Regions from separate parts of the Serratia sp. NPDC087055 genome, predicted to be linked through region 1. Evidence: riboswitches for the same ligand, from Rfam matches in the RefSeq annotation. Region 1 holds a riboswitch; each other region holds the start of a gene.
The links. A riboswitch is a leader RNA that binds a small molecule or an ion and turns the genes downstream of it on or off. The one in region 1 is predicted to bind thiamine pyrophosphate.
Positions count from the first base shown of each region.

Region 2: it holds a riboswitch for thiamine pyrophosphate, as region 1 does, so the genes downstream of both, tenA (thiaminase II) here and thiB (thiamine ABC transporter substrate binding subunit) in region 1, are expected to answer to the same signal.
Region 3: it holds a riboswitch for thiamine pyrophosphate, as region 1 does, so the genes downstream of both, thiM (hydroxyethylthiazole kinase) here and thiB (thiamine ABC transporter substrate binding subunit) in region 1, are expected to answer to the same signal.
Region 4: it holds a riboswitch for thiamine pyrophosphate, as region 1 does, so the genes downstream of both, thiC (phosphomethylpyrimidine synthase ThiC) here and thiB (thiamine ABC transporter substrate binding subunit) in region 1, are expected to answer to the same signal.

Region 1 is NZ_JBJDOG010000002.1:388,860-391,058, forward strand. It holds gene thiB (thiamine ABC transporter substrate binding subunit) at 1-927, opposite strand, end outside; TPP riboswitch at 984-1,089, opposite strand; gene sgrR (HTH-type transcriptional regulator SgrR) at 1,127-2,199, opposite strand, start outside.
Region 2 is NZ_JBJDOG010000001.1:425,712-427,910, forward strand. It holds gene ACI2J2_RS01940 (ABC transporter ATP-binding protein) at 1-567, opposite strand, end outside; gene tenA (thiaminase II) at 564-1,244, opposite strand; TPP riboswitch at 1,307-1,409, opposite strand; gene ACI2J2_RS01950 (LLM class flavin-dependent oxidoreductase) at 1,590-2,199, shown strand, end outside.
Region 3 is NZ_JBJDOG010000005.1:206,775-208,973, reverse strand. It holds gene thiD (bifunctional hydroxymethylpyrimidine kinase/phosphomethylpyrimidine kinase) at 1-342, opposite strand, end outside; gene thiM (hydroxyethylthiazole kinase) at 339-1,133, opposite strand; TPP riboswitch at 1,170-1,261, opposite strand; gene ACI2J2_RS20520 (PAAR domain-containing protein) at 1,445-2,199, shown strand, end outside.
Region 4 is NZ_JBJDOG010000010.1:17,513-19,711, forward strand. It holds gene thiC (phosphomethylpyrimidine synthase ThiC) at 1-1,307, opposite strand, end outside; TPP riboswitch at 1,422-1,546, opposite strand; gene rsd (sigma D regulator) at 1,586-2,089, opposite strand; gene nudC (NAD(+) diphosphatase) at 2,189-2,199, shown strand, end outside.

The DNA.
Region 1 (2,199 bases):
TTCTGCACTGTATTGCAGCGCTGTCTGCGGTACGGTCATTTGCTCAAAACCTGCGGGTAATTGGGTTTTTATCACCGGGTACATCCAGTTGCCTGTTGGAATGGTGTTCTGGAACGCCGGAGTGACCATAAATTGCATAAAGCGCTCGGCCAGCGCCGGTTGTTTGCTGGCTTTGAGTTTGCCCGCCACTTCGACTTGCAGATAGTGGCCTTCGCTAAAATTGGCCGCAGCGTAGCTGTCTTTCTTCTCTTCAATAAGATGATAGGCCGGGGAGGTGGTGTAGCTGAGCACCAGATCGCCTTCACCTTTCAGGAACAAACCGTAGGCTTCACTCCAGCCCTTTGTCACGGTGACGGTTTTTTTCGCCAGTTTCTGCCAAGCTTCGGGGGCTTTGTCACCATAGACTTTCTGCATCCACAGCAGCAGGCCCAGGCCCGGAGTACTGGTGCGCGGATCTTCGTAAATCACTTTCCATTTTTGATCGCTGTCGACCAGTTCTCGCAGGCTTGTGGGTGGGTTCTTCAGTTTTTCTTTATTGTAAACAAAGGCAAAGTAACCGTAGTCGTAAGGCACGAAGGTTTTATCCTGCCAGCCGCCAGGCACACTCAAGGTTGCGCTGTTAACGCCGCTTGGCGCGAATAAACCGGTTTGTTGCGCGGCCTGCAGCAGGTTGTTGTCCAATCCCAGAACCACGTCGGCGGCACTGTTTTTGCCTTCCATGCGTAAACGGTTAAGCAGTGAGACACCGTCTTCCAGGGCAACGAATTTCAGATCACAGTCGCACTGGGCCTCAAAGGCCTTTTTGACTGCCGGGCCAGGGCCCCAGTCGGCAGCGAAAGAATCATAGGTATAGACCGTCAGCGTGGGTTTGGCGAACACCGGTGCGGCGCTCAACAACAGTAATAAGGGCAGGCTTTTTTTGACCACTTTGCACTCCTGAACATTTAGGGGGCAAAGGTATCTGAGGGGCGAATGGCGGCTGCCGGTTCGCTAGGCTCAAATCCCTCCGCCGGTATTGACCGGATCAGGTTCGACGGGTTTGTTCTCAGCAAAATCGGCACGCCGCATTTTGCACCCCGTTGAGACGGCGCCATTGTAAAGACTAACGCGCGCTGGTGAAAGATGCTTATGCTTCCGGTGGCGCAAACCACGCGGATTTAAAATCAAACCAGCCGAGGGTGTTCATCCGCACGCCGCGCATACTCCGTTGACCGTGTAGCTGTAGCCAGTGGTGGAACAGCGGATGCAACTGATGACTGCTGACCAGGCGTTGACCAAAATCGGCCAGCGGTAAGGCATTGGCGCGCCATAACATCGCATCCTCTGCGAGATCTTCATTCATGCAGTGCTGCATTAGCGGCAACTCATACAGCGTGGCGAACAGTGAGAATTCCAGCGGCAGATAGAAGTTGGCGCTGCCTAGCCACACATCGCTGATCGCATCGCCTTTGTGCCAGGTGTCGTAATCGACGCTCTGAATCTTCAGCTTGATACCCTGCTGCGCCAGCAAAGGTTCGATCGCCTGTTGAATGGCATGGAATTCCGAGTGTTCGCTGTAGAAGGTCAGCGTCAGTTCGGTTAATCCAGGTGGTTTGGGTTGCAGGGCCAGCGCACGGTTATGATGCCAGCGCGGCAGAATGCCATAGGCGGGAGACCAATAGCGTTGGTAGATAGGCCCGGCGTTGCTCAGCAGTGAAATGGGGTTAATCAACTCACACAGCCAACTGCGAATGGCCGGATCTGCCGCCAATGGGGAACGTTGATCGAACAACAGGAAATAGCAGCCTTCTTCCAATCGGCTTTCCAGCTCATTTTTGCCGGTATCGTCAGCTTGCAGTTGTACGCCTGAATGTACCAGTTCTTCTGTCACTTCCGGCAATACCCAGATATTTACCTCATCGATCAGTGCCCGGTAACCAAAGTAATCGTCGAAGGCGTGAATTTTCATCTGACTGCGGTGGTTCCTTTCCACACTGTACGGCCCAGTGCCGATTGGATGGCGTGAGAACTCTGGCAGACTCTGCCACTCACGCGGGAGGATCATGGCGTGCACAGAGCCCAGCAACCAGGGGAGCCAGTAGTCGGGGCTGAGCAGGTGCACGTCAATCACGTATGGCGTCGGTGACGTCACTCGCTCGATATGGGAAAACAGGGGCTGCGGCGTCAACCGACTGAGCGTGCTGATGACATCCTCCATTT
Region 2 (2,199 bases), on a different contig from region 1:
CACGGTATGCTGCGCAAGCAGATCGGCGGCAAGCTGCTGGATTTTGGCGCGGGTAATGGTGTCCAGCGCCGAGAAAGGTTCATCCATCAAGACGATCGGTTGGCGTTCATACAGCGTGCGGGCGATGGCTGCACGTTGGCGCATGCCACCGGACAGTGCCGCAGGCAAGGCGCTGCCATAACCGCTCAGGCCCACGCGTTCCAGTAAATGTTCTGCCCATGCGCAGTCGACTTTTTCACCCCGCAGCCGTGCACCGAGGCTAATGTTCTGATCAATGGTCAGCCACGGATAGAGCAGATCCTTTTGCCCCATGTAGGCGATGCGTCCTACGATCGGTAAGCCATCGCTGCCGGTGACCGTGCCGGACGTGGGTTTCGCCAACCCGGCAATGATCTTCAGCAAGCTGGTTTTACCCGCACCGCTGGCGCCGAGCAACGCCACAACATTGCCGCCTGCAATATCGAAATTTAGCCGGTCGAAAATCACCTGCTGACCAAAACGCAGGGTCAAATCCCGGACCTGAATTCCTGGTCTGGTCCCCTCATTCGGGGCCTTGCCGATGCTCATTGGGCATTCAGCCCCATTTGCCAGAAGGCAGATTCCAGCCGGGTGGCGGTGGTGAAAATGGTCGACAGTTCGGCCAGGCGGCTTTCAGCCCCACGTTGGTGGCCCACGTTTTCCAGCAGGTCGAGTGCGGCCTGCACCCCAGATAAATAGGCGGGGTCACCATAGTTACGGATCCATGAGGCATAAGGGTTGCCTTCCATCACGGTGGCGGGATCGTTAAGCAGCCGCAGGCCTATTTCGGCATAGCCGGCGACGCAGGGCATCAGAGCGGCCAGCAGATCGAGTGCATCACCGGCGTGGCCTATATCGAGCACATAGCGGGTGTAGTTAAGGGTTTCCGCGGCCTCTGGTTCGGCGGCAATGTCGGGTTCGCTCAGCCCCCAGTCTGCGCAATAGGCCAGATGCAAAGGCAGTTCGGCGACAATGGCATTGAGTGAGGCGGTGGCTGCACGCATCTCCGGCAGAGTACGCAGTTTGCTGACCAGCAGCGCATAGGCGCGGGCAAAGTGAATCAGGAACAGGTAATCCTGTGTCAAATAGCGACGGAATGCCGGCTCAGGTAGGGTGCCTGCGGCCAGTTGCTGAATAAAAGGGTGTTCGACGTAGTCCTGCCAGTGGCGACCAGCCTGCTGGCGCAGCCGTCCGTAAAGACCATTTTCAAATTGAGGGGTAAACATGGGACCTCCAAAAGTGTGTGGAGATCCGGGCGCGCTGAGGTATGAACAGGCAATGACTGATGGTGTTATTGCCGACCCGTCCCTTCGCTGGCATGACCCAGATCAGGTTCAAAGGGTTCGGCTTGCGCCATCTCAGCCCGTAACAGGACACCCCTCGGAGGAGCTTGTTATACGATATTTACTTTTTGATTACAACGGGCGGGCGGTTGCGTTGGGCAACGATGAGGGCATTTTTCGGCAGCCAAAAACGGTTCGTTTAGTGCGATCCCACACAATTTTTCTGGCCTGAGGAGGGGCATTTTTGTCACTGTAACTCGGTCATAATTGAATCTAAGGGCTACTCCTATGAAGAAAATTGGATTTCTCTCGTTTGGTCACTGGACGCCGTCGTCACAGTCGGGTACCCGGTCTGCTGCGGATGCGTTATTGCAATCCATCGATCTGGCCGTCGCGGCAGAAGAGCTGGGGGCGGACGGGGCTTACTTCCGTGTGCATCACTTTGCCCGCCAGCTCGCTTCGCCGTTCCCGCTGCTGGCTGCCATTGGGGCAAAAACGCAGCGTATTGAGATCGGCACCGGCGTGATCGACATGCGCTATGAAAACCCGCTTTATATGGTCGAAGACGCGGGTGCTGCTGATTTGATCTCCGGTGGACGGTTGCAACTTGGGATCAGCCGCGGCTCACCTGAGCAGGTCATTGAAGGCTGGCGTTACTTTGGCTACACGCCTGCAGAAGGCGAGACTGAAGCCGACATGGCGCGTCGCCATACCGACGTGTTCCTCGATGCGCTGCGTGGTGAAGGCTTTGCCGAACCGAATCCGCAGCCGATGTTCCCCAACCCGCCCGGTCTGCTGCGTGTTGAGCCTTTCTCCGTGGGTTTGCGGGATCGGATCTGGTGGGGAGCCAGCTCGAACGCCACGGCAGTCTGGGCGGCGAAACTGGGGATGAACCTGC
Region 3 (2,199 bases), on a different contig from region 1:
ATCACCACTTTTCGCCAACATCACGGTATCCAGCACCACAAATGCCGGTTGGTAATGACGCAAACGCTCCGCCACCGCCTGCACAATGTCAGTGTTAGCCAGCATACCGATTTTGGTGCTGTCGATACGCACATCGCTGAACACGGAATCAAGCTGAGCGGCGACAAAAGCAGGGTCAATATTGTAAACCGACTGCACCCCGCGGGTATTTTGCGCCACCAGTGCCGTAATAACGGAGGCCCCGTAGGCACCCAGCGCAGAGAAGGCTTTCAGGTCAGCCTGGATACCTGCACCGCCGCTCGGATCGGTACCCGCGATGGTCAATGTGTTAATTCGTTTCATTGCAGATCCTCCGGCCGCAGTTGATACAACGCGTCGAGGAACGCAGGGGTGAAACTGCCCGGCCCTGCGGCATCGCGCGTGGCACGTTCACCACACAGCGACATCACCCGGCAGGCAGTCGCGACGTTGTCCAGCCGATCGCCCGGCAGGCTGCAAAATGCCGCCACTACGGCCGATAAGGCACAGCCGGTTCCCACGACCCGCGTCATCAGTGCGTCCCCCCCTGCGACGGCCCACTCACGCTGGCCGTCGGTGACATAATCCACGACCCCGGTTACCGCCACGACAGCGCCACTGCTCCGTGCCAGCTCACGCGCGGCGGGTAAAGCCGCCAGCGAATCGTCCGTGCTGTCTACGCCGCGCCCACTGGTCTGCAGACCGCTCAGCGCCATGATTTCGGAAGCATTACCGCGGATCGCCGCGGGTTTTTTACCTAACAGGCAATGGGCAAAGGCAGTGCGGTACACCAACCCACCAACCGCCACCGGATCCAGCGTCCATGGCGTTCCCGCCGTATTGGCGGCCTCCACCGCCGCCAGCATGGATTCGGCACGTGAGGCATTGAGAGTACCGATGTTAATCAGCAAAGCATTCGCCAGCAGGCTGAACTGCGCTGCCTCTGTCGGTTCCACCACCATCGCAGGGGAAGCGCCGAGCGCCAGCAACACGTTAGCCGTCAGCTCCTGCACCACTTCGTTGGTCAGGCAGTGAATCAATGGGGGTTGGTGCTTAAATTGGGTCAAACAGGCCGCGGCACGGGCGCCGGGTAAAGCATCAGGTCGAGCGAACATATTCCTCCCAACCGGCGTTCAAGAAGGCGGGTACCGGTTGGGGCACCGAGACTTCCCTACGCTGGCATAATCCAGATCAGGTAATACGGGTAAAATCTCAGCCCCTAGAGGCACCCCGAGTCATGTTGGTTGTTTGTCTTTAATTTTTGCCAGATTAAGGAAAGTGGCTCACTGATGCAAGCTTCCCTTCTCGGTTACGCTTCTTCGCGTTGTCCCTCATTTTGTCCCCTACTGGTTTGATACTTATTGATCATGCGGGTGTTTTTTGTACAATGCCGAAAAGGAGTTTTACGTAACAAATAGAGGGAATTATGAGAGAAGGTATCGTGCTTTGTCAGGGGGATAGAACCACATGCGGAGGAAAAATAACCGTGGGTTCTGCTCATGGTATTGCTTTCAACAAACCACAAGCAAAGGAAGGCGATCCCGTCACCTGTGGCAAGGATGGTAAGACCTATAAGATCATTGGGGGTATCTCTTTTTATACCACGGGCTCCGACAATAAACGCGTAGCCGGCTCGCTGGATAGCGTTAGTTCATGCCCCTGCAAGGCAAAAATCCTGCCCTCTAACGCTTACCCACGCTATGCAAACAAAGTATCCCCAGCATTCAGAAATACAGGTTTAACGGCTGCGACACCTTTGCCAGCCACACTGATGCCTCTGAACACAACAGAGCCTGAACAACATGCACAAACAGCAAAGAAGAAAGCTGGGATCGATGCAGGTTTTGCCGTTATCCCTTGTGGCGGCACAACAGAAGGCTGGCAGCGCCTTCTGTTCACTGAGCATCCGCCCGCAGGTGTTAAAGAACTGTTCACAACGCTGAACGGCGCAGGGAAAGAATACAAAGCGGGTTCCATTATGCTGGTAGTTGATCCTGAAAAACAGGACGACGAACAGATCGCCCACATGCAAGACGCTAAAGCTCGTATTGACGCGGCACTGGAACCACTGACGCACAAGGAAGCTAACTTCCTGCATCAGCATTACGCCACAATAGCCAACTTCACCAATATTGCTGATAAAGGGATTGGCCTTGCTGCTGAACCCGTTGGAAAGTATTT
Region 4 (2,199 bases), on a different contig from region 1:
CCTTCGATCATTACCTGCACGTCATATTCCCAGGCAATTTTGGTCAGTTCACCCAAGGTGTGCAGTTCGGCGAACTGAGCCTCGTCGTTGGCATCCTGAATTGAGCCTGGGCGTAGCCCGTCACCGAGTGACAGTGAGACGTCATAGGCGGCGCAGATTTCACAGATTTCGCGGAAGTGCTGATACAGGAAGTTTTCCTGATGATGGGACAGGCACCACTTGGCCATGATCGAACCACCACGGGAGACAATACCGGTCAGGCGTTTCGCGGTCATGGGGACGTAGCGCAGCAGTACACCCGCATGGATGGTGAAGTAGTCGACGCCTTGTTCCGCTTGTTCCAGCAGCGTATCGCGGAACATTTCCCAGGTCAGGTTTTCCGCGACCCCGTTGACCTTCTCCAAAGCCTGGTAAATAGGCACTGTGCCGATCGGTACCGGACTATTACGTAAGATCCATTCGCGCGTTTCGTGGATATATCGACCGGTGGATAAATCCATCACGGTGTCCGCACCCCAGCGGGTGGACCACACCAGTTTCTCGACTTCTTCCTCGATCGAAGAAGTTACGGCTGAATTCCCGATATTGGCGTTGACCTTCACCAGGAAGTTGCGGCCGATGATCATCGGTTCGGATTCAGGGTGGTTAATATTGGCAGGGATGATGGCACGACCTGCAGCGACCTCTTGCCGGACAAATTCCGGTGTGATGTTTTCCGGCAGGTTGGCGCCCCAGCTTTGCCCCGGGTGCTGGTGGCGTAATACTTCGCCGCGGATACGTTCACGGCCCATATTTTCGCGGATGGCGATAAATTCCATTTCTGGTGTGACGGTGCCAGCACGTGCGTAGTGCAACTGGGTGACGCATTTGCCGGGTTGCGCCTTGCGTGGCTGCGGGAGATGTTCAAAACGCAGGTGATCCAGACCCTCATCCGCCAAACGCTGCTGGGTAAACCCTGAACTCACGTTGTTGAGGGTTTCGGTATCGCCACGTTCGGCGATCCATTCCGCGCGCAGCTTTGTCAGGCCGCTATGCACGTTGAGTTCTGACAGCGGATCGCCGTAAGGGCCGGCGGTGTCATACACCGGGATAGCCTCGTTCTGTTCGTACTGTGGGTTATCTTTGTCGCCACCAATCAGCGTCGGGCTAAGTTGAATTTCACGCATCGGTACCTGCAGGTCGCTACGTGAGCCCTGCAAATAAATACGGCGTGAGTTGGGAAATGCAACGCCCTGAAGAGTCTCAATAAACTGCTGGGCTTCTTCGCGTTGCTCTTTACGGGCACGAGGTTTCTTAACGTTAGACATAGCAAGTTCCTACCAGTGTGTTGGGTTGGGAAAGTTGCTTGTCTGGAGCTCGGAGGGAGTAATGATGCTGGCCAGCAGGACGGGATTGTCCCAAATTGGGGCACCTGCCTATGGCGATAGATTACTCTTGTTCCCTTCGCGGGTATTAACCCGATCAGGTTCCGCGGATCCCGAATTAACGGTCTCAGCCTGGCCAATTTGATGAACAAATCAGGCGCTAGGCACTCCGACAAGATGCCCCCCAGTATAGGAGGGATAATAAAAAACACTACAAAATTTTAACGGGTCTGATCCAAGGAGGCGTCCGTCAGGGCTTGTTGCCAGGCTTCAGCTGCCAATTGGATCAACTTATCTTCCAGGGTAAAACGTGCTGCCAGCGTTTCACCGATATTTGACAACGCCTGATGGAATTCCAGACACACATCCTGATCAATATCTACTTCGGTATAGCGATCGTGGAAGGCCATGATCTGCTCTGTATTGGCCCAGAGCTTGGGGTAGATGTTAACTGCCAGAGACATTTTGGGACTGGATGCGCCTTCCACTTGTTTGATAATTCTGTCATAGATATGGAAATGACCGGCAGAGAGATAATCCACCAGATTATGGCAAAAGTTCTCCAGCGCTTTTTCATTCAGCGGCGTATGCTTTTCTTTATTCGGTTTGATGCCCACGAGGGTGCAATAGGCGACCAGCAATTGCTTGCGAGCCTGAAGCCATTGATCAACTAATTCATTACTACCACCAACGCGCTGAGTCAGGCTTTCCAAACGGTTGAGCATGTTTGACTCCGTAAGTAATAAAACGTAACAGTAAGTTATTAAAATGTAACAAGGCCGATTTGTAGAGTGCCAGTGAAGCTGAGGTTGTGCAACAACGATATGGAACTTGC